4 regions of the Pannonibacter sp. genome follow, and region 3 is predicted to be linked to each of the others. Evidence: riboswitches for the same ligand, from Rfam matches in the RefSeq annotation. Region 3 holds a riboswitch; each other region holds the start of a gene.

What was found. Region 3 has a riboswitch for cobalamin ahead of ACTIFE_RS12910 (DUF1636 family protein). Riboswitches for the same ligand answer to the same signal wherever they lie in the genome.
Region 1: linked by a shared signal. The riboswitch ahead of ACTIFE_RS11165 (aromatic ring-hydroxylating oxygenase subunit alpha) and the one ahead of ACTIFE_RS12910 (DUF1636 family protein) in region 3 are both predicted to bind cobalamin.
Region 2: linked by a shared signal. The riboswitch ahead of nrdH (glutaredoxin-like protein NrdH) and the one ahead of ACTIFE_RS12910 (DUF1636 family protein) in region 3 are both predicted to bind cobalamin.
Region 4: linked by a shared signal. The riboswitch ahead of ACTIFE_RS08540 (HupE/UreJ family protein) and the one ahead of ACTIFE_RS12910 (DUF1636 family protein) in region 3 are both predicted to bind cobalamin.

The regions. Positions count from the first base shown of each region.
Region 1 is NZ_JBHYDX010000013.1:111,869-118,817, reverse strand. It holds gene chrA (chromate efflux transporter) at 1-46, shown strand, start outside; gene ACTIFE_RS11175 (hypothetical protein) at 335-853, opposite strand; gene ACTIFE_RS11170 (2Fe-2S iron-sulfur cluster-binding protein) at 1,066-2,295, opposite strand; gene ACTIFE_RS11165 (aromatic ring-hydroxylating oxygenase subunit alpha) at 2,308-3,552, opposite strand; cobalamin riboswitch at 3,663-3,886, opposite strand; gene ACTIFE_RS11160 (ABC transporter ATP-binding protein) at 4,007-5,773, opposite strand; gene ACTIFE_RS11155 (metallophosphoesterase family protein) at 5,770-6,639, opposite strand; gene ACTIFE_RS11150 (ABC transporter substrate-binding protein) at 6,926-6,949, opposite strand, start outside.
Region 2 is NZ_JBHYDX010000021.1:6,731-13,679, forward strand. It holds gene nrdE (class 1b ribonucleoside-diphosphate reductase subunit alpha) at 1-1,742, opposite strand, end outside; gene nrdI (class Ib ribonucleoside-diphosphate reductase assembly flavoprotein NrdI) at 1,736-2,134, opposite strand; gene nrdH (glutaredoxin-like protein NrdH) at 2,144-2,365, opposite strand; cobalamin riboswitch at 2,620-2,844, opposite strand; gene ACTIFE_RS14890 (YeeE/YedE family protein) at 2,930-3,976, opposite strand; gene ACTIFE_RS14895 (ArsR/SmtB family transcription factor) at 4,038-4,379, opposite strand; gene ACTIFE_RS14900 (hypothetical protein) at 4,495-4,851, opposite strand; gene ACTIFE_RS14905 (cytochrome c biogenesis CcdA family protein) at 4,929-5,666, shown strand; gene ACTIFE_RS14910 (thioredoxin family protein) at 5,682-6,242, shown strand; gene soxX (sulfur oxidation c-type cytochrome SoxX) at 6,370-6,843, shown strand; gene soxY (thiosulfate oxidation carrier protein SoxY) at 6,872-6,949, shown strand, end outside.
Region 3 is NZ_JBHYDX010000016.1:112,846-119,794, reverse strand. It holds gene ACTIFE_RS12930 (hybrid sensor histidine kinase/response regulator) at 1-1,725, shown strand, start outside; gene ACTIFE_RS12925 (response regulator) at 1,718-2,668, shown strand; gene ACTIFE_RS12920 (MbcA/ParS/Xre antitoxin family protein) at 2,746-3,135, shown strand; gene ACTIFE_RS12915 (RES family NAD+ phosphorylase) at 3,132-3,830, shown strand; cobalamin riboswitch at 3,926-4,157, shown strand; gene ACTIFE_RS12910 (DUF1636 family protein) at 4,193-4,639, shown strand; gene ACTIFE_RS12905 (ABC transporter ATP-binding protein) at 4,636-5,403, shown strand; gene ACTIFE_RS12900 (ABC transporter substrate-binding protein) at 5,422-6,357, shown strand; gene ACTIFE_RS12895 (FecCD family ABC transporter permease) at 6,335-6,949, shown strand, end outside.
Region 4 is NZ_JBHYDX010000009.1:117,334-124,282, forward strand. It holds gene cobW (cobalamin biosynthesis protein CobW) at 125-1,234, opposite strand; gene cobU (bifunctional adenosylcobinamide kinase/adenosylcobinamide-phosphate guanylyltransferase) at 1,231-1,788, opposite strand; gene ACTIFE_RS08540 (HupE/UreJ family protein) at 1,795-2,436, opposite strand; cobalamin riboswitch at 2,470-2,689, opposite strand; tRNA gene ACTIFE_RS08545 (tRNA-Asn) at 3,010-3,085, shown strand; gene ACTIFE_RS08550 (SDR family NAD(P)-dependent oxidoreductase) at 3,264-4,019, opposite strand; gene ACTIFE_RS08555 (aldehyde dehydrogenase) at 4,407-5,858, opposite strand; gene ACTIFE_RS08560 (ABC transporter ATP-binding protein) at 5,939-6,652, opposite strand; gene ACTIFE_RS08565 (ABC transporter ATP-binding protein) at 6,639-6,949, opposite strand, start outside.

The sequences.
Region 1 (6,949 bases), on a different contig from region 3:
GGCATTGCTTGGCGTTGCTGTGACGGCTGGGGCGGGGCTGTGGTGAGGCGTTCGTGCTGAAGCTGTCCCTGACCGAAAGTCACGGCCTTGATCCGCGCCACCGCGCTGTCCCGGCCTCGTGCCGGGACCTGTTCAGCCGGCAGGGAATCATTGTGGGCGGCTGGACGTCGCGTCCCTGACAGGTCCCGGCACGAGGCCGGGACGGCACGGAGCGTGTGATCGGGGGCTGCGGGGGCCGCGCACGGCGCACTTGAACAGGTGGGTTAATCGAGATGGTTGGCCTGAAGGCAGTGCTCGGGGGCTGTGACGGCTTGGGCGGTGGCATGGTGTGCGGTCAAACCATCTGCTCAACGTTTTCATAGCTCGTATCTAGCATCATTGCCGCGGTTCTTAGGATTGCTTTGCGGCCAGCGTCATTCTCGACCTCGTAGCTATTGAATCGATACAATTGTTCACGGTAATCGGAAACGACTTGTTCGTTTCTGTTTTTCTCTTGAATGGACAGCATTGCTGATTTTCCGGCATTCCTTTTGTTTAAATAGTCAATGTGCTGCTCAAGGAAATTGATGCGATCCTGCCGATGCCTTGCATCAGCTCGTGTCATCTCGATAAGCCGATTTGCCATTTCCTGACGTTCTTCGGGCGTGTAGAGCTGCTTCATCAGCTCGCGGCCATCGCCCTTGGGGGCCAGGTGCGTGACGTCTTCGTAGTGCTCGATCCGCGTCCGCTGGGCGGTCGGGGGTGTCGTCGTGGACGATTTGTCCTGCGCGGTCCCGGTGAACGTCGCCGCTGGCGTGGCGGCTGGCCGCAGTTGCCGGACGGAATCCGGTCGTTGGACTGAAGTGACATCCATGGCTGTCTCCCTTGGCGCGTCCACCGGGCAGGAATTGCCCGGTCGGGGGTGGCGCCAGAGTGTTGCAACCATAGATTAGCAGTCTTCGTGCCAGGGGGCGGGCTCGTCGCTGCGGCCCGATTGGCTTTGATGCGGTTGCGGTTCAATCCGAATGCAATGCCTGGTCTGCCCTTTGCGCTGCGCTCTGGTCGGCATATTCTGCCCAAGGCGCTTCACGCCTCCAGCGTCACGGCGCTGACCGGATGCGAGCAGCAGGCGAGCACATAGCCTTGTGCGATCTCCTCCTGCGTGATGCCGCCATTGTGGGTCATGGTGACGTCGCCCGCCGTCATCTTCACCTTGCAGGTGCCGCACATGCCGGCCTCGCAGGCGGCCGGGATGCGGACGGAAGCCGCGCGGGCCGCCTGAAGTAAGGTGGCGCCGGGCGGGGAGGTCATGCGCATGTCGCTGCGGCTGAACTGCAACTCCAGGCCGTCGCTGGCCGGGTCCGCCCCGGCGGGGGGCGACAAGTCGGGCGCGCCCGGTTCCCTGACTGGCCCTGCGGCCTGTCCGGGCGCTTCAACGGTGCCACTCGCCATTGCAAGGCGTAATGGGACGGTAGGCGCGATGGTCAGTGCGGCGGGGATCGCCACGGGCTGATCTGTTGCAATTTTTGCCGGCGCGCCGAAGCTTTCCTCGTGGTAGTGCCGCATGTCGAAGCCGGCATCTTCCAGCATCAGGCGCACACCGGCCATGAAGGGTTCCGGGCCGCAGCAGAAGATCTCCCGCTGCCGGTAGTCGCGCACCAGGAACTTCAACCGCGCCATGTCGATGCGCCCGGTCAGGCCGTGCCAGCGGTCGGCGGCGCTCTTGCGCTCCACCATCAGCCCCAGTGCCAGCTTCGGCATCTGCCGCTCTAGCATCTCCAGTTCGTCGCGAAACAAAAGATCGGCGGGCGTGCGGCCGCAGGTGAGAAAAGCCACGTCGCTGGCCGGGGCCGTGTCGGCCATCGCGCGCAGCATCGAAATCATCGGCGTGATGCCGGAGCCCGCAGACAGGAACAGATAGCGCTCGGCCAGATGGTTCCAGTGGCTGAAATGTCCGGCCGGGCCGCTCGCGGTCAGCGTCATGCCCGGCACCAGCGTGTCGAACATCCAGCGCGTGCCGATGCTGCAGCCTTGCGCCTTCACCGTCACCGAGGCGGAGAAGGGCCGCGTCGGCGTGGAGGAGAGCGTATAGGTCCGCCACACCGGCCCGCCGGGCACCGGCAGCTCCAGCGTCACGAACTGGCCGGGCTTGTAGGAGAACCAGCCGCCGCCTTCGGGCCGAAAGACGAAGGTCTTCACGTCGGCGGTTTCGTCGATCACGGCCAGCACCTCCAGCCGCGTTGCCGGTCCCTTCCAGGGGGCGGTGCTGGCGAAGGGCAGGGCGAGGCCTGCGGCAAAATCCGGTTTGACGGTCATGGATCAGGATCCTCAGGCGACGCTGCGCAACGACTTGGCACCTGTCGTCAGGCGCGTTTCGACATTGCGGCAATACCAGTCAACGAACTGCATCACGCCGCCCTCGTGCAGTTCGGAATAGGGGCCGGGCTCATAGGCGGGCGACTTGATGCCGAAGGCATTCTCCTCGACGATCCGCCGGTCCTGGTCGTTGGTCTGCATCCAGACATGGGTCAGCGTGTCGAGGTCATAGTCGACGCCCTCGACCGCGTCCTTGTTGACCAGCCACTTTGTGGTCACGGCCGTCTCGGTGGCGCTGATCGGCAGCACGCGGAAGGTCACCGCGTGGTCGGTCAGCACGTGGTTCCAGGTGGTCGGATAGTGGAACAGCAGCAGCGCGCCGATCCGCTCCTGGGTCACGTCTGCCGACAGAAGCTCCTGTACGGCAGGCCGACCGGAGATGGTGTAGCTCGCAGCATCGCCGATCAGCGGGGTGCGGCAGGCGCGGAACTGGCCGCTCTCGTGCATCTGGAACCGGCTCGGCAGGCCGCCCGCTTCCAGCCGCGTCCAGTGCTCGGTCAACTCCGGGTCCTCGTCGCCGCCAGAGACGCCAGTCACCGTCGGGGCTTCCGGATAGGTCTTGCAGAGTTCGGGGTGGTTGCCGGCGCAGTGGTAGCACTCTCGGTTGTTCTCCCAGACGAGCTTCCAGTTGCCCTTCTCGATGATCGTGCTCTCGAAGGCGACCTTGGCCTCGGTGAGGCGGTGCGGCGCGAAATAGGGTTGCATCAGCTCAGCAAAGGGCGCGAACTCGGACGGCTTGTCCGCAAGGCAGATGAAGATGTAGCCGGCCACGCTCTCGCAGGCGACGGCTTTAAGCGAGAACTGCGACTTGTCGAAGTCCTCGGCCATCTGCCGCGCATAGAGCAGGCTGCCGTCGAGGTCATAGGTCCACTGGTGATAGGGGCAGACGAGCCTTGCGCTTGAGCCGCGATGCTCCGTGCAAACCCGGCTGCCGCGATGGCGGCAGGAATTGTGGAAGGCACGGATCTGGCCATCGCTGTCGCGCAGGATCACCACCGGATAGTCGCCGACCTGCACGGTGAAGAAGCTGCTGGCCTTGGCCACCTCGCAGTCATGGCCGACGAACAGCCAGTCGCGGTACCAGATAAGATCCAGGTCGAGCTTGAAATACTCCGGATCGATGTAAAAGGCCTGATCGAGAGAAAAGCCTTCCCGCCGGGTCTTTACGCGGCTCAGCATGTCATTGCGAACGTCCATGGCCTCACATTCCGCTTGCCGGCGGGGGACTGGGGGCAGGGACAGGTGCGCTCCGGCGGTCTCCCTCCGCCACAGCCTGCACCGCCCCGGTCCGCCCACCGCGATCCGTTGGGTTCCTGATGGCCAGGGCTGGTTTCCGGGCTTCGAGGCGGCCTTGCGGCCCGGATGCGGCACCTTCCCGGGTTGCCCCAGTGGCTCCTCCACCGCGCTCCTGTCCTCGCCACCGTTGCGGGGGCAGCGCCGGCTTGCCATGCGCCACAAGGCCCATGTCACCGGCTTCCCAATTCTCCCTGCCGCGTCGCCGAGGCAGGGCACCCTGGTCATGCCCCAATCCACCACGGGCGGGCCGTTGCGGATAATCCGAAAACGACACGCCATGCCGGTTCTGCGACGCAGCATCGCAGCGCAAACAGGTTGCGCCTGTCCGATCGCGCAACTGGCGCAAGGCCGGATGTCAGGCGGCTTCCGCGCGGACGAAATGCCCGGGGCTCATTTCGATCAACGGCAGCTCCTCAAGCGTCTCGCCCGGGCGGGTGAAGGCCATGGCCGGCGGGACACTGAGACGCATCGCACCGGCCGGCCGCCTGCGCTCCGGGTCAGCGGCCGGGACAGCCGCCAGCAGCCGCCGCGTGTAGCTGTGCCTCGGCTGCGCCAGCACCTCGGCAGTCGGTCCCATTTCGACGATCTGGCCGCCATACATCACCGCGATGCGGTGACTGACCCGCTCGACAACAGCAATATCATGCGAAATGAAAAGAAATGACATGTCCTCGCGCTGCTGCAAGTCGAGCATCAGATCCGTCACCTGACGGGCAATCGAAACGTCCAGTGCGGAGACCGCTTCATCGGCAACGATCAGTTTGGGTCTGACCGACAAAGCGCGCGCGATGCAAAGCCGCTGCCGTTGCCCGCCGGAGAACTGGTGCGGGTACCGGTGAATGCAGTCTGCTTCGAGCCCGACCCGCATCACCAGTTCGACAGCCAGTGCCTTCTGGTCCCTTTCGATGACAAGTCCGTGGATCCGGGCCGGCTCGGTCACAAGCTCATGCACCGGCAGGCGCGGGTTGAGGCTGGCAAACGGATCCTGAAACACCATCTGCGCCAGCCGTCTTTCTGGTCTCAGCGCTGCGGCCGAGAGGCCGGTCAAGGGCCGGCCTGCCACTTCGATGTGACCCTCGGCCGGTTCGACCAGTCGCAGAACACTGCGCGCCAGCGTGGACTTGCCGCAACCAGACTCGCCGACGAGACCGAGCGTCTCGCCCTCGTTCAGCGTCAGGCTGACATTGCGCACCGCATGCAGTTCCCCCTGCACCCGGCGCAGGAAGCCCTTGCGCATCTGGAACCGGGTGGAAAGGCCCGTGACCTTCAGCACCGGCGTCGTGCCGGCTGGCCCGGTCAGGCTGCCGCTGCCGAGGCGCGGCGTGGCGGCCATCAGCGTGCGTGAATAGGCGGCCTGGGGCGACCGGAACAGGTCGGCGACACGGGCCTCCTCGACCGCCAGCCCATGCCGCAACACGAGAACCCGATCCGCGATCTCCGAGACGACGCCCATGTCATGCGTAATGAAAAGAAGTCCCATGCCGATCTCGGCTTGCAGCGACCGGATCAGGTCGAGGATTTCGGCCTGCGTCGTCACGTCCAGTGCCGTGGTCGGTTCATCTGCAATGAGAAGGTCCGGGCGGCAGGCCAGCGCCATGGCGATCATTACCCGCTGGCGCAGGCCGCCGGACAATTCATGCGGATACTGTCCCAGCCGGCGCTGCGCGTCGGGAATGCGCACTGCCTCCAGCCCGGCCTTGGCCTCGGTTAGGGCCGCGCGTTCGCTCATGCCGCGATGCCGGATAAACACTTCGGCGAGTTGGGCGCCAATGGTCATCACCGGGTTCAGCGAGGTCATTGGTTCCTGGAACACCATGGACACCCGGTTGCCGCGAATGTCGGTCAGGGCGTCGTCGGAAAGTCCGGTCAGCTCGATCTGGTCGCTCCCTGCGCCAAGCAGAACCCGACCGCCAGCGATCTTGCCGCCTTCGCGTTCGATCAGGCGCAGGATGGCGAGCGCGGTTGCCGACTTGCCTGAGCCGGATTCCCCTACCAGCGCCAGCGTCTCGCCGGCGCCGATGGAGAAGCTCAGGCCCTTCACGGCCTCATGCGCGCCGAAGGCCACCTTCAGGCCCTCGACGGCCAGGATCGGCTGGCCGGTGGTCTCCGGCGCGGCGGTCATGCTGCGGTCCGCCGGCGGGCGGCAAACTCGGGCAGGCTATCAAACACCGGCATCACCGGCGTCCAGCGCTCCGCCGTTGGCGTGAAGCCAAAGCGGACCGGATCCTTGCCCTCGACCTGCCAGGAGACGGTGTCGCCAAGCTCCAGGATTCCGAAGGCGCCGGCCGGCTCGCCCGAGGTGGTGAAGCTCTCGGTCAGCGACTGCTGCGTCATGTGGACGATGCCGTCGACCTTCGTGATGGTGTTCCAGTGCACGTGGCCGGCCATGCAGACCACCGGCACGCGGGCCTGGGCCAGGGCCGCGCGGGCGCGCTCGGCATGGGGATAGGTCGAGGCGGACGGGTTGTTCTGGAAATAGTAGTTGCCGGTCTGGGCATGGCCGGAGATCGGCACATGGCTCATGACGAGCAGCGGCCGGTCGGCGGTCTGGGCCACGCGCGACAGCCACAAGAGGTCGGCTTCCTTCAGCACGAAGCCGGAATGTTCCGGCGTGCGGATGATGCGGCTGTCGGCCCGCCACAGCGCAATGCGCCAGCCGCCGATGTCGATGGTCTCGTTTGCAAGGCTCTGGCCGAGGATCGCCTCATTGTCGGCGACCTCCAGGTGGTCGCGGTCATGGTTGCCGCAGATGTGGCGCACCGGCGTGGTGATCGGGGCGAAGGCTTCGGCGACCTCGCGCTCCAGCCGCAAATCCGTGTCGCGGTCGATGTCGGAAATCCGGTCGCCGAGATCGATGGCCAGATCCGGGCGTGCGGCGTTGGTGAAGCGGGCGAACTCCTCCATCAGCTCAAGGGCGGTGTCACCGCGCTTGGTGGCAGAGGGCGCGCCATGATGGATATCGGCAATGAGGGCAAGACGGACGGTCACGGCAAGGGATCCTTTTGGCAATTCGGGAAACCGGAGCGCCGCAAGGGGCAGCGCTCCGGCGAGCTTGATGAGAAACCTCGACCTCACCCAAGTCATCCCGGCCAAGCGAAGCGCCGAGCCGGGACCGGAGAGCCGGGGTCTCTATCTTTCAATGAGTTATCCCAGGAGAGACCTTGGCTCTCCGGTCCCGGGTCTCCGCTGCGCTGCGCCCGGGATGACGATAGAGGGTTTGTCAGCAGTCTGACCGGAGCGCTGCGAGGGGCAGCGCTCCGGCTTGATGTCAGGCTCAGTTGAAGGAGATGGAGCCGGC
Region 2 (6,949 bases), on a different contig from region 3:
TCATCCTGGGTCGGGATAGGAATGCCGGGATCGGCAAAGAGCTGCGCCACCTTCGATGTCTTCGGCGTCCAGGCCTGATCCGTGTACTTGTCGAAATAGGCACCAGAAGCATATTTCGAGGCCTCAAAGCCCTTGAAGCTGCGCCCCTTTTCCACCGCGAGCCGGTTCGACGCCCGGATGGCGTGATAGGTCACCGTGTAGAAATAAATGTTGGTGAAGTCGACGCCTTCCTCGGAGCCGTAGTGGATGCGCTCGCGGGCGAGATAGCCGTGCAGGTTCATCTGGCCAAGGCCGATGGCGTGGCTGTCCTCGTTGCCCTTGGCGACCGACGGCACGGAGGCGATGTTGCTCATCTCCGACACGGCCGTCAGCGCACGGATCGAGGTCTCGATGGTCTTGCCGAAGTTGGCGCTGTCCATCGTCTTGGCGATGTTCAGCGAACCAAGGTTGCAGGAAATGTCCTTGCCGAGATGGGCATAGGACAGGTCCTCGTTGAAGCGGCTTTCCTCGCTGACCTGCAGGATTTCCGAGCACAGGTTGCTCATCGAGATACGTCCGGCGATCGGGTTGGCCCGGTTCACCGTGTCCTCGAACATCAGGTAGGGATAGCCGCTCTCGAACTGGATCTCGGCTATGATCTGGAAGAACTCGCGCGCCTTGATCTTGGACTTGCGGATCCGCTTGTCCTCCACCATCTCGCGGTACTTTTCCGTCACCGATATCTCGGTGAAGGGAACGCCATAGACCCGCTCGATGTCATGCGGCGAGAACAGGTACATGTCCTCGTTGTTCTTCGCGAGTTCGAACGTGATGTCCGGCACGACAACGCCGAGCGACAGCGTCTTGATGCGGATCTTCTCGTCCGCGTTCTCCCGCTTGGTGTCGAGGAACCGCAGGATGTCCGGGTGGTGCGCGTTGAGATAGACCGCGCCGGCGCCCTGGCGTGCGCCAAGCTGGTTGGCATAGGAGAAGCTGTCTTCCAGCAGTTTCATCACCGGGATGACGCCGGACGACTGGTTCTCGATCTGCTTGATCGGCGCACCGGCCTCACGAATGTTGGTCAGGCTGAGGGCGACGCCGCCGCCGCGCTTGGACAGCTGCAGGGCGGAGTTGATCGACCGGCCGATGGACTCCATGTTGTCCTCGACCCTGAGCAGGAAGCAGGACACCAGTTCGCCGCGCTGCTTCTTGCCGGCGTTGAGGAAAGTCGGCGTCGCCGGCTGGAAGCGGCCGGAAATGATCTCGTCCATCAGATCACGGGCCAGCTGCTCGTCGCCGCGCGCCAGCGTCAGCGCCACCATGCAGACACGGTCCTCGTAGCGCTCCAGGTAGCGCTTCCCGTCGAAGGTCTTCAGCGTGTAGCTGGTGTAATATTTGAACGCGCCGAGGAAGGTCGGGAAGCGGAACTTCCTGTCATAGGCAGCATCGAAAAGGTCGCGGACGAACGCGAAGGAATACTGCGCCAGAACCTCGGGCTCGTAGTATCCTTCGGTCACCAGATAATCGAGCTTCTCCTTGAGGTTGTGGAAGAAGACGGTGTTCTGGTTCACATGGGTGAGGAAATACTGCCGCGCCGCTTCCCGGTCCTTGTCGAGCTGGATCCGGCCGTTCGCATCATAGAGGTTCAGCATCGCGTTGAGCGCGTGATAGTCCAGCTCCTCGACGGGCCGGCCCTTGCGGTCGGCCGTGAGGGGCTGCGCGGCTGCGTCATCCGCTTCCAAGAGTGAGGGCGTGTCTAGCATGTCCAAAACCGTTCCAGTCCCTGGCTGACATTCGCGACATCCTCCGCCGTGCCGAGCAGCTCGAAGCGGTAGAGGAACGGCACCTGGCATTTGGCCGCGATGATGTCGCCGGCGAGCCCGTAGGCCGCGCCGAAATTGGTGTTTCCCGCGGCGATGACGCCGCGGATCAGTGCGCGGTTCCGCTCGTCATTGAGAAAGCGGATCACGGGCTTGGGCACAGCTCCCTTGGACGTACCACCGCCATAGGTTGGGGTGACCAGCACGAAGGGCCGGGTCGCAAGCGGAGCCGGTGCGGCGGCATCCACCGGCAGGCGCAGCGCGTCCTGGCCAAGCTTTTCGACAAAGCGGCGCGTATTTTCCGAGGTGCTGGAGAAATAGACGAGCCCGCTCATCGCTGTGCCTCAGGCAAGTCCGCCGATCAGGTCGGGACGGAACCCGGCCCAGTGCTGTTCCCCGGCGATCACCACCGGAACCTGGCGGTAGCCGAGGCCCGTGACGAGGTCATAGGCCTCCGCGTCTTCGGAAATGTCGACCAGGGTGTAGGTGATGCCCTGGCGCTCCAGCGCACGGGTGGTGGCGTTGCACTGGACGCAGGCGGGCTTGCTGTAGACGGTGACGGTCATGACATGGCTTTCGAAAGGCAAGCCGACAGGGTGCAGCACGGCGTCCGCAGTCGGCTTTGATAGGGAATTGGGATCAGGCAGCCTGAGGCAGGCAGCCCGGGTCACGCATTGCGGCTTGGCCGCCCAGGCGGAAACTGGAACATCGAACTGATCAACATGACTTCACCCCGAAGCACAATTGCAGGGAACCGGGGAAGCAGGCGGCCGGCGTGAGCCGGACGCGCCAGACATGCCCCCTACCGGTCACCCCGCCGGTGGACGTTTCGCTCAAGGCAGGTCTCCTGGCTCACGGGTCATCACGCTGTACCCAGCCTTCCCGGCTTCTTGAGGAAGCCAGTGGCGCGGTTCGGGTATACGCTCGCCGTTCACAGTTGCGGGGGCAGCTGCGGCTTGGCAAGGCTTTGCAGCCCCGCGTTCCGCATTCCCATCTTAGCCGTCGATCCACTCGAATCGACGGAACCTTGAACGCTACATATAGTAGTTCAAATCCGCTTAGCGTCAATAGGTGCTAAAGGTATGGCGTGTAGGAGGCACTGAGCAGGAGCGCTGAACCAATCAGCAGGCTCATTCAACCTGATAGCCGCCAATCAGTTGCCGCAGCCCAAGAAGGCAGCCGGCGCTGATGGCCAGGAGCGTGACAGGCCCGGACCAGGACAGGGTGGCGAACGCGGTGACGCCCTGTCCGACGGAGCAGCCCATGGCAACAACACCGCCGACGCCCATCAGCATGGCTCCGACAATGGCGCGGCCCAGTTCGCGGGGATCTTCACACGCCTCCCACTGGAACAGGCCCCGCACCATTGAGCCAATAAATCCGCCAAGGATCACGCCCACAACGATACCGACCGAGAAGGAGATTCCGCCTGCCGTGGATGTCATGAGGAACAGCAGCGCCCTGCCCACCGGAGCGGTGAAGGACGGACCTTCGACGTCGATTGCACCAAGGCTAGTGTCTGAGAGCCAGGAAGTTCCCGCAAGGCAACCGGCGACAGCAAGACCGGCTGCAATGCCCCAGAACAGCATATGCGGTTCGCGGCGCAAAGGGCCGTAGGACAAGCCCCAGAAACCGAGGCCGCTGGCAATGACGGAAATGACCAGCGCGGGCGGCAGACCGGCATGGGTTTGCAGGTCGTGCAGTATGCCTTGAGGGCCGAGGGCGTCTTCCTGCGGAAACAACGCGATGCGCAGGGGCGCCAGCGGACCCGATAGGGTGACGTAGGCGGCAATGGCGATGACCACGACAATGACCAGGGCGCGAATGTCGCCGCCACCCATCCGGGTGAGGGCGCCAAAACCGCAATTGCCGGACATGGCCATGCCATAGCCGAACATCAGACCGCCGACGATCGAGGCTACCGGGTTCCAGACCAGCTCGTGGTAGAATGTCATCTCAAGATGGACGTAGCCGGCGAGGGCAGCGAATTGCGTTGCCAGAACAGCGACGCCGAGAACGATTCCCCACAGCCGAAGCTTGCGCGCATCCTTGCCGTAGACGGCCATCTCGAGTGCAGAAACCGTACAGAAATTTCCGAGCCGCCCGGCAAGTCCCAGCACGGTTCCGCCGGCCAGGCCAATCAGGGCTGCGAGGAGGCCATAAGGCATGGCATCCATGTTGTTCTCCTCCCGTCCAGTCGCGCATCGGCCCAGTGGGTAACCGGTTCTCCGGCAGGTCTCAGGCCTGCCTGCCGAACAGTTTCGCGAGGACTTCGATCATCGCGCCGACCCGAGGGTCCAGCAGCGAGTAGTAGATCGTTTGTCCGTCGCGCCGCGCACTTACCATCCCCTCGAGCCGGAGGCGTGCGAGTTGCTGGCTGACGACAGCCTGACGCGATGACAGCAGGTTTTCAAGCTCGGTGACACTCTTGGGGCCACTTGAAAGATGGGCGAGTATGGTCAGGCGTCCATCGTGGCCCATCGCCTTCAGAAAGGCAGCAGCCTCGTTCGACTGCTCGACCAGTCCGGAAAGTTCGGATGACGGCGACCGGCCATCAATGTTTTCCTCGACTGCGGACACGTGGCGACCCCGATGCTTGAGCGCCCTAGATAAAACGTCAGCTTCGCACCTGCAACGCAAACCCCGCAGTTTCCCTGTAGAAGTTTTGGTTGCTGCGGCTTGCCGGCCGCTAGTGTTATGGCACCTTCGCCTTTTCGATCAGTTCTGCCAGCATCGGCCAGAAGAAATCTTCGCCAGGGTATCCTTCGATCCGTCCCATCTCCTGCCCGCCGCGAACAAGGACGAAAGTCGGAGTGAAAGCAGGCCGTGAGGCGAGGTGAATACCCTCAGGCAGGGGAGATTGCAGTTGCAGAAGGCGCAGCGGGGCAGCTTTGCCCTCATCGGTGAGTGCGAATTTCGGTCCGATCTCTTCATGCCAGCGCAGGCAGTAAACGCAGCCTGGTTGTTCGAACATCAGCAGTTCCAACCCCTCGGCGTGTGCCGGGCGCAACAAGCCCACGAGCAGGATCAAACCGAGAAGGATGCGGAGCATGTTGACAGGCCTATACTTACATAGGAATATCCTAATGTATTAAAATAAAGGGCGCAAGCGAGCTCAGGGAGGGGCGCATGCTTGAAGTCAGTTTTGGAGGGGCGGCAATTGCCGGCCTCCTGTCGTTCCTGTCTCCCTGTGTCCTGCCGATGGTGCCCTTCTATCTGTCCTACATGGCCGGGCAGTCGATCAACGAGATTGCAGGCGATGGGGAAGTGAGAAGGGGCGCGCGCCGCCGGCTTGTGCTTCAGGCCATCGCCTTCGCTTGTGGTGTCACGACGATCTTTGTCCTGCTCGGCATGGGGGCAACCGCTCTGGGCGGGCTGTTTCTGCAGTGGAAAGAGGTGTTGAGCTGGGTGGCCGGTGCGGTGCTTGTCTTGTTCGGTTTGCATTTTCTCGGCGTGCTGCGGATCGGGCTGCTTTACCGGGAGGCCAGGCTGCAAAGCAATGCGGCCGCGACATCCCTGGCCGGCTCCTATGTGCTGGGGCTTGCGTTCGGCTTCGGTTGGACGCCCTGTGTCGGCCCGGCGCTCGCGGCAATCCTGTTTGTTGCAAGCGGCATGGGCGAAGTCTGGCGCGGAGGGGCCTTGCTGTTGGTCTATGGCGTTGCCATGACAGTTCCCTTCGTGATCGCGGCCATGTTCGCCGGACCGTTCCTGGGTTTCTTCAGCCGCCACCGGCAGGCCATGCGCCATATCGAGAAAGCCATGGGCGTGATGCTCATCATCTTCGGCCTCTTGATCGCAACCAATAGCGTCAATCTCATCGCTGAATGGATGATCCGGAATTTTGATTGGTCTGCCACCGTTCTTTGACCAAGGAGAGACACCATGAGACGCATTTTGATCGTGTTTGCGGCCATCTTGTTCAGTGGCCTTTCAAGTGGTGCTGCGCCGTTGGGCGATGACGGTTTGCACAAGCCGGACTGGCTGCGCGAAACGTTCAAGGATCTGCGGGAGGATCTTGCCGAAGCCACCGCGCAATCGAAACGCCTGCTGATCATGATCGAACAACGGGGCTGCATCTATTGCACCAAGATGCATGAGGAAGTGCTGGTGGACCCGGCCATCGACAGCTTGATCCGGGATCACTATTTCGTCGTTCAGATCAATCTCTTCGGTGATGTCGAAGTCACTGATCTCGATGGGACGGTGCTGCCGGAAAAGGCCATGGCAACCCGCTGGGGCGTGATGTTCACGCCGACATTGATCTTCCTGCCGGAACAGGTCGGACCCGGCATCTCCGTTAGCAAGGCCGCAGTTGCTCAGATGCCCGGTGCGTTCGGCAAGGGCACGACGGAAGCTCTGCTGACCTGGGTCAAGGACCACGGCTATGACAACGGCGAACACTTCCAGAAATTTCTCGCAGGCCGGGTCAACAGCCAGCCGTAGCGGGGCTTAGGAGCAAGTATCTGATAATGCTTATAAATTAAAATATTCAAAAATACATATTCTTATATTGCATGAAGGATGAAATTGGGTCTATCGTTGTAATGAGGAAGCACTCTGGGAGGAGAGCATGACACGTCGGCTAATGCTGGCGGCAGCTGTGGCTATGGTCACAGTGATGCCTGCCATGTCAGAAACAGCGCCCAAGGACCTCATCTTTGACGGCGGTGCGATTGCGGCATCCCTGTCGGGTGTTCCCGGGGATCCGAAAAACGGTGTGAAGGTCATGACGACCAATGCGCTGGGAAATTGCGTCGCCTGCCACATGATCGAGGCCCTGCCCGATGTGCAGTTCCCCGGCACAATTGCCCCCCCGCTGGACGGCGTCGCCGACCGCTACTCCGAACCGGAACTGCGCGGGATTGTTGCCAACGCCAAAATGACCTTCGAGGGCAGCTTCATGCCTGCCTTCTACAAGACCGACGGCTTCATTCGCCCGGGCGATGGCTACTCTGGCAAAGCCGCCAGCGGCGAGTTGCCGCCAGTCCTGACGGCGCAACAAATCGAAGATGTCGTCGCCTACCTGATGACTCTGAAGGACTGAGGCCCGGCCCGGTCGCATGGAGATGAAGATGGAACTCTCAAGACGTGACGCACTGTTGTTCGGGCTTGGTGGACTGGTGGCGATTGCGCTGCCCGGCGCAGCCCTC
Region 3 (6,949 bases):
CATCTCTCCACCCGGCTCGGCCGCTATCTCATGACCGCCGTTCCGGTCATCGCCGGCATCGCCCTGATCCTCACCGTGATCACCCATCAGGCCGCCACCAGCCTGCCGCCCGGGGCCGATGTGGTCGGGCGGACGGTGGCGCTGATCTTCGTCGTCTTCGCCATCTCGGCAGGCATCGGCGTCTGGTTCCTGGTGCTCGCCCATGACACGCGCCACGTGGCAGAAGAGGAATCCCTGCGCCAGAATTCCCTGCTGCTGAAGGAGATCGAGGCGCACCGCAAGACCGACGCCGCCCTGCAGAAGGCGAAGGAAGCAGCCGAGGCCGCGAACCTTGCCAAGAGCCGCTATGTCATCGGCCTCAGCCACGAACTGCGCACGCCGCTCAACGCGGTGCTGGGCTATGCCCAGGTGCTGGAACGGGACGAGGCCATCCCGCGCGAGCGCAAGGCCTCGATCCGTGTCATCCGCCGCAGCGCCGAGCACCTCTCCGGCCTGATCGACGGCTTGCTGGACATCTCCCGCATCGAGGCCGGCCGGCTGCAGGTGGACATGGCCACGGTCAACATCCACGAGTTCCTCGACCAGATCGTCGCCATGGTGCGCCTGCAGACCCAGGCGGCCGGCCTTGCTTTCGAGTTCCGCAAGGCACCAAACCTGCCGACGCTGGTGCGCACCGATGAAAAGCGCCTGCGCCAGATCCTCGTCAACCTTCTCTCGAATGCAGTGAAGTTCACCAACTCCGGCACCATCACGCTGGAGGTCGGCTACCGGTCGCAGGTCGCCACCTTCCGCATCTCCGACACCGGCACCGGCATCAGCGAAGACGACATGACCCGCATCTTCGAGCCCTTCGGACGCGGCAGCGGCGAGAGTGTCGCCCGCACGCCCGGTCTGGGACTGGGGCTGACGATCACCAAGCTGATGGCCCAGACCCTCGGCGGCTCGCTGGCCGTCACGAGCCATCCCGGCGAGGGCAGCACCTTCGAGGTCCGGCTGATGCTGGCCGCCCTCGCCGACCAGCAGCCGCTGGTCTCGCCCGAGCGCCCCGTCACCGGCTACTCCGGCCCGCGCCGCCGGATCCTCGTCATCGATGACAATGCCGACCACCGAGCGCTGATGGTGGAAATCCTCGCCCCGCTTGGCTTTGAAGTGGAACTGGCCGCCGACGGACCGCAGGGCATCGAAGTCGCCTTCCGCACCAAGCCAGACCTGCTGCTGGTCGACATCTCCATGCCCGGCATGAATGGCTGGCAGGTGGCGAGCCTCTTGCGCCAGCGCGGCCTCACCACGCCGATCGTCATGCTCTCGGCCAACATCGGTGACACGGCCCTGCGCCCGGCCGGCGAACCAGCCCATGACGACGCCCTGTCCAAACCCGTCGATCTCGCTCAGCTCCTGGACCGGATCAGCCGCCTGCTTGGCCTGATCTGGACCCGGGCGGGCGATGCCGCCGCCGCCGCTCCAGCCCTTGCCACGCCAGCCCCTGCAGCGGCGGACGAGCGCGACACGGCTCCGCTTGCAGCCCCCTCCCTGTCATCGCGGCATATCCGCGACCTGATCAGCCTCGGCGACATCGGCTATGTCCATGGCATCGAGGCCAAGCTCAGCGAGTTGGACGGCGCGGGCGCGGATGGCGCTCTCATCGCCCGTCTTCGCACAAGCATCGAACAGTTCGACTTTGCCGGCTATCGCAAGATCCTTGAGGACACAGCCCCCCATGACTGACGCCGTCGGTTCCCCCGCCGCCTCGCGCGACATCGTCCTCGTGGTGGATGATTCCCCCGAGACCCTCGGCTTCCTGACGAAGGCACTGGAGACGTCCGGCGTCACGGTTCTGGTCGCCACCTCCGGCACCGCCGCGCTGGCCATCTGCGACCGCATCACGCCGGACATGGTGCTGATGGACGCGGTGATGCCCGCACCCGACGGCTTCGAGACCTGCCGCCTGCTCAAGGCCCGGCGCGGGCTGGAGCATGTGCCGGTGATCTTCATGACCGGCCTCAGCGAGACCGAGCATGTGGTTCATGCGCTGGAAAGCGGCGGTGTCGACTTTCTCACCAAGCCGATCAATCTCGACGAGCTGCAGGCCCGCATCCGGGTTCACCTTGCCAATGCGCGCCAGGTCCAGAGCGCCCGCATTGCGCTGGATGCCGCAGGCCGGCACCTGATCGCCGTCGGCGCAGACGGCAGCATCAAGTGGTCGACACCGCAGACCAGCCAGGTTCTCGAAGCGCTGGACCGGGGCAACGGCGCTGCGGGTGAAACCGCGTTGGACCGCGTTCGCGCCGGTCTGGCCGGCTGGATCGCCGCCGCCAGCCGACAGGCGACGGGGCGGCCCGACCCGCTGGTGCTCGATCTTGGGGCCGCTGGCCAGTTCGAGTTCGCCCCCATCGGTTCAATCACTGCCGACGAGCACCTGTTCCGTCTAACCAGCGCCAGCCACCCCGGCCAGACCGACGCCCTGCGCCAGCGCTTCGGTCTCACCCCGCGCGAGGCGGACGTCCTGACCTGGATCTCGCGCGGCAAGTCCAACAAGGACATCGGCGACATTCTCGGCCTCAGCCCACGCACGGTGAACAAGCACCTCGAGCAGATCTACGTCAAACTCGGCGTCGAGAACCGCGCCTCCGCCGCCGTCCGGGCCAGCGAGGTGCTTCGGGATCTGTAATCCAGATCATATGACCTTGTATTTTGGTCCACATGATCTATCTTGAGCGTATTGAACCGCATTGGCACGGTGACCAAATGGAAGCTGCTCTCAAGCCCCGGCCCGTCGACGACCGTCAGGCCGTCGGCCTCAAGGCCTACAGCCGCATCGCCGACGCCTGGTCGTTGACGGTTCGCGAGGCCGCAGGTCTCTGTGACATGTCAGACTCTTCCTGGAAACGCGCCAAATCCGCGAGCTTCCGGGGCGAACTGACCCGCGACCAGTTGTTGCGCCTCAGTGCCCTCATCGGCATCTACAAGTCGCTGCAGCTTTACTTCAGCCCGGATCTTGCCGACCGCTGGATCAGACTGCCCAACAGCGGGCCGGAGTTCGACGGCCAGCGCCCGGTCGACGCAATGATCGACGGCGGCCTGCCGAAAATCCTCAGCGTCCGGACCTATCTCGATGCCCTGCGAGGTGGCGCGTGAAGCTGACCGCGATCGCCGACCGCGCCCTGATCCGGCTGATCTCGAAGACACACCACAAGCCACCCGTGCTGCGCGGCCTTGTCGACAGCGACCGGGAAGCGGAGATCCTGGCCGAGTTGGAAGGCCTGACCAACGCGCGGCTGAAGGCCGAGCGGGAGGGCAGCCCCGGCATCGACAGGCGGGAACTGGCGTTCCTCCGCCGCAAGGCCGACCTCGCCCTCTATGGTGAGACCCATATCAACGCCGCTTTTGTCTACACGCGGCCGACCGGCAACCGCTTCAACGGCGGCGACCGCGGCGCGTGGTACTGCGCCTATGATTCAATGACTTCCGCTGCCGAGGTTGGGTTTCACCGCACGCGGGAACTCTCCTATATCGGCCATTTCCATGACGAGGCCGCCTATGTGGAACTCCTCGCCGACTTCATCGGCGACTTCCCGGACCTGACGAACACGCCGGATCACCCGGCACTGGCGGCGGATCCTTCAACTGGCTATCCGACTGGCCAGGCGCTGGCGGCCGATCTGCGCCGTCAGGGACATCGCGGCTTGCTTTATCCCTCCGTGCGCCAGCCCGGCGGCCGCTGCTTCGTCGCTTTCGATCCCGGGATCATCCAGAACGTGAGGCCCGGTGCCAGCTGGACTTTGCGCTGGTCCGGCACGCCGCATTTCTCCATCGTGATGGACGCCGGATAGGCAGCTCGCACTTGTAACGTAATTACATTACATATAAACACCGGGTGGTCTCGTCCCAACCCGGTGGCATTGCCTTGACAACACACGCCCCTGCCCTGATCATTCGCCGTGATGGTTCCCGGCGAACAAGCGCTTTGCCGGGTGAAAAGGGAACACGGTACGGTGTAGCCAACAGGCGCCAAGTCCGTGACTGCCCCCGCAACTGTAGGCGGCGAGCCGACCCCAGACAGCCACTGTCCCATGTGCCACATAACCGGCACGGGATGGGAAGGCAGGGCAAGGCGACGACCCGCAAGTCAGGAGACCTGCCATCACCGACCCACAACAGCCACCGGGCGGGGTGCCCCGGAAGGAGTAAAACGGTGACCATTCAGCGGCCGGTTACGGCCCATTCCCCTATTGTTGGCGGCGAGCGGACCTTGTCCACCGAGGCAATGCACGAGCTTGTGGTCTGCGTGACCTGCCGCCCGCGCGGCAGTGAAGACCGTCCCGGCAAGGCCCTGCTGGCAGAGCTTTCGGCCCAGATGGCCGGCGATGCCGCCTGGCGCGTCGGCGGCATCGAGTGCATGGCCGCCTGCGGCCGCCCCTGCGCCATCGCCCTCCAGTCGCAGGACAAGACCACCTGGCTCTTCGGTGACATGGACCTCGCCGATGCCGAGGACATTGCCCGCTTTGCCCGCCAATACGAGGAGCTGCCCGACGGCTGGTGCAAGGCCTCGGAGCGGCCCGGCAAGCTGGCACGGACCGCCCTTGCGCGCATTCCCGCCTCCGGCCGGGTGCTGCCCCCGGATGCCGATGCCTGCACATGAGCGCGCCCTTTTTCGAGGCGGAAGGCCTCTGCTGGGGACCGCGCGGCCGGCCTGACCTCCTGGCCGACATCAGCCTGACGCTCAACCAGGGCGAGGTGCTGGCGATCTGCGGTGCCAACGGAGCCGGCAAGTCGTCACTGCTGCGGCTGCTCTATCGCTTCCATCGCCCCCGCGCTGGCCATGTCCGGCTGGAAGGCACCGACATCTGGAGCCTGGGCGCCCGGGATGTCGCCTGCCGGATCGCCGCCGTGCTGCAGGAGCAGCCGACGGACTTTGCCCTGACCGTGCGCCAGATCGTGGCGCTCGGGCGCCTGCCGCATCAGCGCGGTCTCAGCGCGGCCGGCTCGGCCGACCGCGATGCGATTGCCCATGCGCTTGGCCGCCTGCATCTCAACCCCCTGGCCGAACGCCCCTTCGGCACCCTGTCGGGCGGTGAGCGCCAGCGCGTGATGGTGGCCCGGGCGCTGGCCCAGGCGCCCAAGCTGCTGATCCTCGACGAGCCGACCAACCACCTCGACATCCGCCACCAGCTCGAGCTGATGGCGCTGCTGCGAGGCCTTGGCCTCACGGTGATCACCACCCTGCACGACCTGACCCTCGCCGCCGAATACGCCGACCGGGTGCTGCTGCTCGCCGGTGGCCGCGTCCTCACCGAGGGCACCCCGGCCGAGGTCTTCACCGAAACCCACATCGCGGGCGCCTTTTCCGTGCGCTCGCGGATCGACCTCAGCGGGCAACACCCCCGCTTTTCCTTTCACCTTTGACCAGAGAGACCCCCTGACATGCGTCTGAAACTTGCTCTTGCCGCCTTCCTGCTCTCCACCGTGGCCGCCGCGGCCTATCCGGTGACCGTGAAGAGCTGCAACCGCGACGTGACCTTCGAGGCCGCCCCGAAGCGCGCCATTTCCAACGACGTCAACCTCACCGAGATGATGCTGGTCCTTGGCCTCGCCGACCGCATGGCCGGCTACACCGGCGTCTCCGGCTGGAAGACGCTGGACGAGGAGATGCGCAAGGACGTCAAGGAACTGCCCGAACTGTCCGAAAAATACCCGACCAAGGAAGTGCTGCTCGGCGCCGAGGCCGACTTCTATTTCGCCGGCTGGAACTACGGCATGAAGGTCGGCGGCGAGGTCACGCCCGAAACCCTCGCCCCCTTCGGCATCCAGGTCTATGAACTGACCGAAAGCTGCATCCACATCGGCCCGAAGGAGAAGATCTCCATGGCCGACATGTACAACGACCTGATCAACCTCGGCCGCATCTTCGGCGTCGAGGACAAGGCAAAGGTGCTGGTCGCCGGCTACGAGGCAAAGCTGGCCGAGGCAACCGCCAAGGTCGACAAGTCCAATCCCTTGCGCGTCTTCGTCTATGACAGCGGCGAGGATACCCCCTTCACCTCCGGTCGCTACGCCATGCCGACCGCGCTGATCGAGGCGGCCGGCGGCAAGAACATCATGGACGACCTGGACAAGAGCTGGGCCACCGTCGCCTGGGAGCCGGTGGTCGACCGCAACCCGGAAGTGATCGTGATCGTGAATTACGGCAATGTCACCGCCGAGCAGAAGATCGCCTTCCTCAAGGCCAACCCGGCCTTCGCCAATGTCGACGCCGTGAAGAACAACCGCTTCGTGGTGCTCGAATATGTCGAGGCAACGCCCGGCCCCCGCAACATCCGCGCCGTGGAGAAGCTCGTTGACGGTTTCGCTGGAAACTGAAGCCGCACAAGCCGAATCTGACGTCCAGCACCGGCTCTGGCCGGTGCTGCTCGCCGGAATAGCCGGCCTCGGTCTCCTCGTCATGGCCATCCTGACCGCCGTCGCCGTGGGGGCCATTTCGGTCCCCCTCGGCGATGTTGCAGGCATTGTCGCCTCGAAACTGCTGCCCGGATCGGTGGAACGGACCTGGAGCCTGTCCCGCGAGGCCATCGTCTGGGACATCCGCTTCCCCCGCGCCCTGCTGGCCGCCCTTGTCGGGGCCGGACTTGCGGTCACCGGCGCGGTGCTGCAGTCGGTGACGCGCAACCCTCTGGCGGATCCGCATCTGCTCGGCATTTCCTCCGGTGCGGCCTTCGGTGCCATCCTGGCACTCCTGCATACAGGGCTGTTCCTCGGGCTCCTGACCGTGCCGCTGCTCGCCTTTGTCGGCGCGCTCGGCGCGACAGCAGTCGTTCTGGGCGTGGTAAAGGTGGCCCGTGCCGGCTCGCCGGATCGTCTGGTGCTGGCCGGCGTCGCCGTTTCCTTCATCATCATGGCGCTCGCCAACATCCTGATCTTCCTGGCTGACCCGAAGGCCACCCACACGGTGGTG
Region 4 (6,949 bases), on a different contig from region 3:
CACGTCCTGGCCCCCCCCCGCATCGCCTCTCCGCCCCTCCCCCTCGTAGGGAGGGACGCTGAGGGGCCGCGCCACACGAGACAAGTCACTTGCAGACCCGGCATTTGCTGCAGCGCCGCTGCCTTCAGGCCGCCTTGACCTCGCCAAGGGCCCCGGTGATGGCCGAAAGATCCAGCCCCTTCAGGCCGATGACAACGAAATGGCCGGGCATCCTGGCCGCGGCGGCGAACCAGGTCTCGACGCGTGGGCCGACCGCCTGCACCAGCGCCGGCGCCGCCTTGCCCGTCACCGATGCAGCTCCCTTGATGCGCAGCACGCCGGGCAGCGCCATCGCGCGGGCGACGGCCTGCTCCAGATCCTTCAGGCTGGCGAAGGCCGCGACCGGCACCACATGGCTCTCGAAGTCATCGTGGTGATGATGATCATGATCGTCGTCCTCATGATCGTCGTCGTGATCATGATCGTGGTCATCATCGTCATGGTCGTGATGGTGATGATGATGCGCCCGGCGCGCGGCCAGATCGTCCTCGGCGGCGGCCGCGCGGCCGAGCAGCACGTCAACCGGCAGGTTGCCCTTCTCCGCATGAATGATCTCGACGCCGGACCGGACATCCTCGGTGATGTGCTCGCGGATATGGGCCAGCTGGTCCGCGTCCACCAGATCGGCCTTGTTCAGCACGACGAGATCGGCGCAGGCGAGCTGGTCGTGGAACAGCTCCTCGACCGGATTGTCATGGTCGAGCGAGGCATCGGCGGCACGCTGCGCCGCCAGCGCCTCCTCGTCGAGCGCGATGCGGCCTTCCGCCAGGGCGGCGGCGTCCAGCACGGTGATGACACCGTCCACCGTCACGCGGGTCCTGACGCTCGGCCAGGAGAAGGCGCGCACCAGCGGCTGCGGCAATGCGAGGCCCGAAGTCTCGATGACGATGTGATCGGGCGGCGTCTCGCGCGCCAGCAGCATTTCCATGGTCGGCAGGAAGTCGTCGGCCACGGTGCAGCAGATGCAGCCGTTGGTCAGCTCGACCACATCGTCGGCGCTGCAGGTGGGGTCGACGCAGCCGTCCAGCAGCGAGCCGTCGAAGCCCATGTCGCCGAACTCGTTGACGATGAGCGCGATGCGGCGGCCGCCCGCATTGAGCAGCAGGTTGCGGATCAGCGTCGTCTTGCCGGCACCGAGGAAGCCGGTGACGATGGTGGCGGGGATCTTGCCGCCTTGAGTGAGCACGGTGGTCATAACTGGATATCCGGACAGGAATTGGGTTTGAGGAGCAGCGGCAGCCCGCAAGCGACCAGCACGACGCGGTCGCAGACCCGGGCAAGCTCCTGGTTGAGGCGGCCCTGCGCGTCGCGAAACGCGCGCGCCATGGCATTGTCAGGCACGATGCCGAGGCCGACTTCGTTGGTCACGAAGATGACGGGGCCAGCGAGATCGGGAATTGCAGCAGCAAGGCTTGCGGTATCCGTGGCAAGGTCCCGGTCGGCCAGCATCAGGTTGGTGAGCCAGAGGGTCAGGCAGTCGACGAGCACGATCCGTTCGGGGCCGCAGTGCAGGGTGATCGTGCCGACCAGATCCAGTTGTTCCTCGACCGTCGTCCAGCGTTCGTCGCGCCGGGCCTTGTGATGGCCGATGCGGTCGGCCATCTCCTTGTCCCAGGCGGCGGACGTGGCGACATAGATCGGGCAACGCCCGGCTTTCAGCGCCAGCTGCTCTGCAAAACCACTCTTGCCGGACCGGGCGCCGCCGGTGACCAGCACCGACCGCGCGGGCTCAAGCCCTTCAGATTGCACGGGATCTCAGCCGAACAGCTGCGAACCGACGGCACTGAAGCCGACACCAACAATGCCGGCGGCAACCAGTCGCGCCGTCACCGGGGTCGAAACGGCTGCCGTCTTCGGGTTGGTCAGCATCATGGCGAGGCTTGCGATGGCAAACTGGATGACAGCAAAGCCGATGAAATAGGCGTAAAGCGGTGCCGGCTCGGCGCCGATGATGGACTCGCCATAGGCGTAGCCGTGGAAAAGCCCGGCAATTGCGAACAGAACAGCCCAGGCGCCAGCCGGAAGCTCGGTTTCAGAGACAATAAGCCCCCCGGCGATGACAACCGAGAGCGCGATCACAAGTTCTGCCAGCGGCAGGTCAAAAGCCGCCATATGCACCAGAACGCCGGCGATGGTGGCGAGAACAAAGGCGGCCGGCAGGACGAGGCTGCGGCCGACGAGACCGGCGGCAAGGCCGACGGCGATGATGAAGGCGAGATGATCGAAGCCGATCACCGGATGACCCAGCCCGGACAGGAGGCCCTGGACGAAGGTCTGCGGCATCTCGCCATCCATCATGTGATGAGCACTGGCCGGACCAGCGACCAGAAGCGCCGGGATCGAAACGGCAAATACCTTGCTGCCAAGGCGGCAACATGCGCGGAAATTCATGTTCATTTTCAAGGCTCCATTCCGTCCACCCGACGGCGAGGGGTTGCAGTGCGGCAGGCCGGTCTCCTGGCTCGCGGGTCGCAGCCCATGCCACGCCTTCCCGGACTTGCATCCAGTGGCTGTGTGCGGCAGGGCTCGCCGCTGACAGTTGCGGGGGCAGCTGCGGATTCGGAGCCTCGAAGTGAGTCGCTCGCCACCGCATTCCCGTTTCATCCCTTAGGGCTTGGCCCGACAGGGAACCTGACAGGATTGTTCTAACCCTTCGGGAGGATGGGAACAAGGACGCCCTTTGGCGGGCGGGCGGACAAAGCGGCATGGGGCTGGCCGGAAAGCGACACCACCGGACCGGGGTCGGCGGACATTCGGGTCGGGATTCGCCGGCAAAGGGTCCGCGCCAGCTATGGCATGGGCGCACAAGCTTCTGATTTTTCGCGGAATTCCGCGACTATACAGCCTGTGGAAAAGTTTCTTCAAGAAAGGGCTTGGCAAAGGGGGAGAGCGTTTGTTATACGCTCGCCACCGACAACGACCCACCCGGTCGTTCACCACGGCGCCCTGCTTCAGGGCCTTTGACGGTGATCCGCGATAGCTCAGTTGGTAGAGCGTTCGACTGTTAATCGAATGGTCGCAGGTTCGAGTCCTGCTCGCGGAGCCATCTTTCTTCCCCAGAAAGCCAGCCAGACAAAACAATGTCAATCCCGGACAATTGGCTGTCCAGGACCGACAATTCGCGACATTTTTTTGTAGCTGCCCCGCACCGCAAGACATAACGGGCCGGCTACAGCGTACCCGAAGGTACTCCGGCGGCCTTGGCCATCATTTTCTCACCCTGATCAGACGCTCATGCCGCCGTCGACCATCAGCATCGCTCCGGTAGTGAAGCTGCTGTCGTCGCTGGCAAGATAGAGCACCGAGCGCGCCACTTCCTCCGGCAGGCCATGGCGGCCGAGCGGGATGAGGGAGTTGAACATGGCCGTTCCATCAATCCCCAGCTCCCGGCTGAGACCGGCTTCGACCGCATGCTGGAACCCGTTGTCGAGGGGGCCAGGGTGGACGGAGTTGACCCGGATCCGGCGCGGAGCCAGTTCCTTTGCGAGGCACCGCATCAGCCCGATCTGGGCATGCTTGGCGGTGATATAGGCATAGACGCCCGGATCACCGCGGGTGGCGGCAACCGACGAGGTGATGATGAAGCTGCCGCCGTCGCGCATCTTTGGCGTGGCGTATTTGGCGCCAAGGAATGCGCCAGTGACGTGGACCCGCTGGACGGATTCGAACACGTCCAGCGCATAGCCGGCGATCGGCCGGACCTCGCCGAAATTGCCGGCATTGGAAAAGAAGATGTCGATGGGACCAAAGGCTGCAACCGCCGCGTCGATGTAGGCCTTCGTCGCCGCTTCCGAGCCGACGTCGGCGGCAACTGTCAGAACGTCGCCGGCCGGAAGGCTCGCCCGTGCGGTTTCAAGGGCTTCCTGCGAGAGATCGACCAGAACCACTCTGGCTCCCTCCTCAAGGAACAGGCGGGCCGTTGCGAGCCCAAGACTGCCGGCGCCGCCTGTGATGATGGCGGTCTTCTGGTTCAGTTTCATTTTTATTCTCCCGGGGTGTTGGGCAGTTGGGATCTGGGGGTGGGGTGGGATGCAACCTTGAAGAAGGCTCTCGGCTCCCCTCCGAAACGAAGGCAGGGCTGTCGCATATGTGGCCAGACAGCTTTCGCGGCGTCTCAGCTCCCCTCCCCCTCGTGGGGAGGGGCTTGGGGGTGGGGGGAGCGGACTAAAATCCAGGTTTCACGTTCCTGACCAGTCGTACTTCAGACGCTTTGTGATCTGACGGCCTCCCGTGCCCCCCACCCCTCACCCCTCCCCACGAGGGGGAGGGGGGCTGACAGGCCACGAAGAGCATCTAACTTCATATGCGATAGCCCTGCCCCACGAGGGGGACCGGAGAGGCCGCTCCCCTCCCCTTTTGCCAGTGCGTCAGAACGGGTAGTGGATCGGGCCGTCCTGGATGGTGATCCAGCGCAGTTCGGTGAACTCGGCAATGCCTGCCTTGCCGCCGAAGCGGCCGTAGCCGCTGTCCTTGACGCCGCCGAAGGGCATCTGCGCCTCGTCATGCACGGTCGGACCGTTGATGTGGCAGATGCCGGATTCGATGCGGCGGGCGACCTGCATGGCGCGGGTGATGTCACGGCCGAACACGGCGGCCGAGAGGCCGTATTCGGTGTCATTGGCGATGCGCACCGCCTCGTCGATGCCATCGACACGCACGACAACCGCCACGGGCCCGAAGCTTTCCTGGCCGTAGATGTGCATGGTCGGGTTGACCCGGTCCAGGAGCGTGGCCTCCATCACTGCGCCCTGCACGCCGCCGCCGGCGGCCAGCACCGCGCCCTTGGCGGTGGCGTCCTTGATGAGATCCTGGATGCGCCGCGCCGCATGGGCATCGACCACCGCGCCGAGCGGGGTCTTGCCCTCGCGCGGATCGCCGGCCTTGAGCGACCGGGCCTTGGCCGTCAGCTTGGCGATGAAGGCATCGGCGATTTTTTCATCGACGATGATGCGTTCGGTCGACATGCAGATCTGGCCCTGGTTCATGTAGGCGCCGAAGGCTGCCGCATCGACGGCGGCGTCGAGGTCGGCGTCGTCGAGCACCAGGAACGGCGCCTTGCCGCCCAGCTCCAGCAGGGCCGGCTTGAGGTTGCGGCCGCACATTTCCGCGATGATCCGGCCGACACGGGTCGAGCCGGTGAAGTTGACGCGGCGCACCGCCGGATGGGCGATGAGGGCTTCAACGATCTGCGGCGCGTCGTCCGGCGCATTGGAAATGGCGTTGAGCACGCCATGCGGAATGCCGCCGGCCTGCAGCGCGTCGATGATCAGGCGATGGGTGCGCGGGCAGATTTCCGAGGTCTTCATGACGACGGTGTTGCCGCAGGCGAGCGGCGTTGCCAGCGAGCGGACGCCAAGGATGACCGGCGCGTTCCACGGCGCCATGGAGAGCACCACGCCGACCGGCTGGCGCATGGCCATGGCCATGCTGCCCGGGCGGTTGGACGGGATGATCTCGCCGGCGATCTGCGTCGTCAGGGATGCGGCCTCGCGCAGCATTTCGGAGGCAAGATAGACGTTGAACCGGGCCCAGCCTTCGGTGGCGCCGATCTCGTCAGCCATCGAGCGGACGAAATCGTCCGCCCGGGCGGACAGCGCGTCGGCGGCGGCCAGCAGGACCTTGCGGCGCGGACCGGGCCCCATCTGGGACCAGGCCGGGAAGGCGGCAGCGGCGGCGTCACAGGCGAGCTGCGCATCCTCGATGGTGGCCGCTGCGACACGGGTGGCGACATCGCCGGTGATCGGGTTGCGCCGCTCGAAAGTCCGGCCGTCGGAGGACTGGGTGTCGTCCGCGCCGATCAGAAGTCCAAGAGCATCCATGGTTTTGTCCTTGAGGTCAGTGCATGTCATGTGAAGTATCAGAGCCGGGGCACCAGTGATATCGGCCCCCGGCCGACGGATCAGTGGGTGAGGCCGAGGAAGGCGCGCTGGACCGCCGGGTCGGCCTTGAGATCGGCAGCCGATCCTTCGCCAACCAGCCGGCCGACCTCCATCAGGTAGCCCCGCGAGGCGAGCGCCAGCGAGAGGCTGACGTTCTGTTCCACGAGAAGGACGGAGACGCCGGCATCGCGCACCCGGCCAAGGGCCTGGAACAACTCGCCGACGACAACCGGAGCAAGGCCAAGGCTTGGCTCGTCCAGCATCAGGAGATCCGGGTTGGACATCAGCGCCCGGCCGATGGCGACCATCTGCTGCTCGCCACCGGACATGGTGCCGACCTGCTGGGCCCGCCGTTCGGCAAGCTTCGGGAACAGGTCAAAGATGAAGTCACGCTGACGCGCCTCCCCTGCCCGCGCCCGCCGGGCATAGGCCCCAAGCCGCAGGTTCTCCTCCACGGTAAGATCGGCAAAGACGCCGCGCCCTTCCGGCACCAGCGCGATGCCAGCCTCCAGCACCTTGTGCGCGGCAAGGCCGGCAATCGGGCGGCCGCCGAGCTGCAGCGACAGGCCGGGATCCGGCTTGACCAGCCCGGCGATGGCCTTGAGCAGGCTGGACTTGCCCGCACCGTTGCCCCCCAGGATGACGACGGTCTCGCCGCGATCGACACGGATGGAGACAGTGTCGAGCGCCAGGTGCTTGCCATAGCGCAGGCTCAGGCCTTCAAGCGACAGCAGCATGGGGCTCTCCCAGGTAAGCGCGGACAACCTCTGGGTCGCGCAGGACATCGGCGGTCGGGCCATCGGCCAGTTTTGACCCGGCATTCATCACCACCGCACGCGGACACAATGCGCGCACGGCGTCCATCACGTGCTCGACCAGCAGGATCGTGATGCCGCGGGCATTGAGCTTGGCAATCAGGTCAATGCCGATGCGCAGTTCCGACGGGTTGAGACCGGCGAGCCATTCATCAAGGAGCAGCAGCTTCGGCCGGGACGCCAGGGCGCGCGCCAGTTCCATGCGTTTCTGGTCGA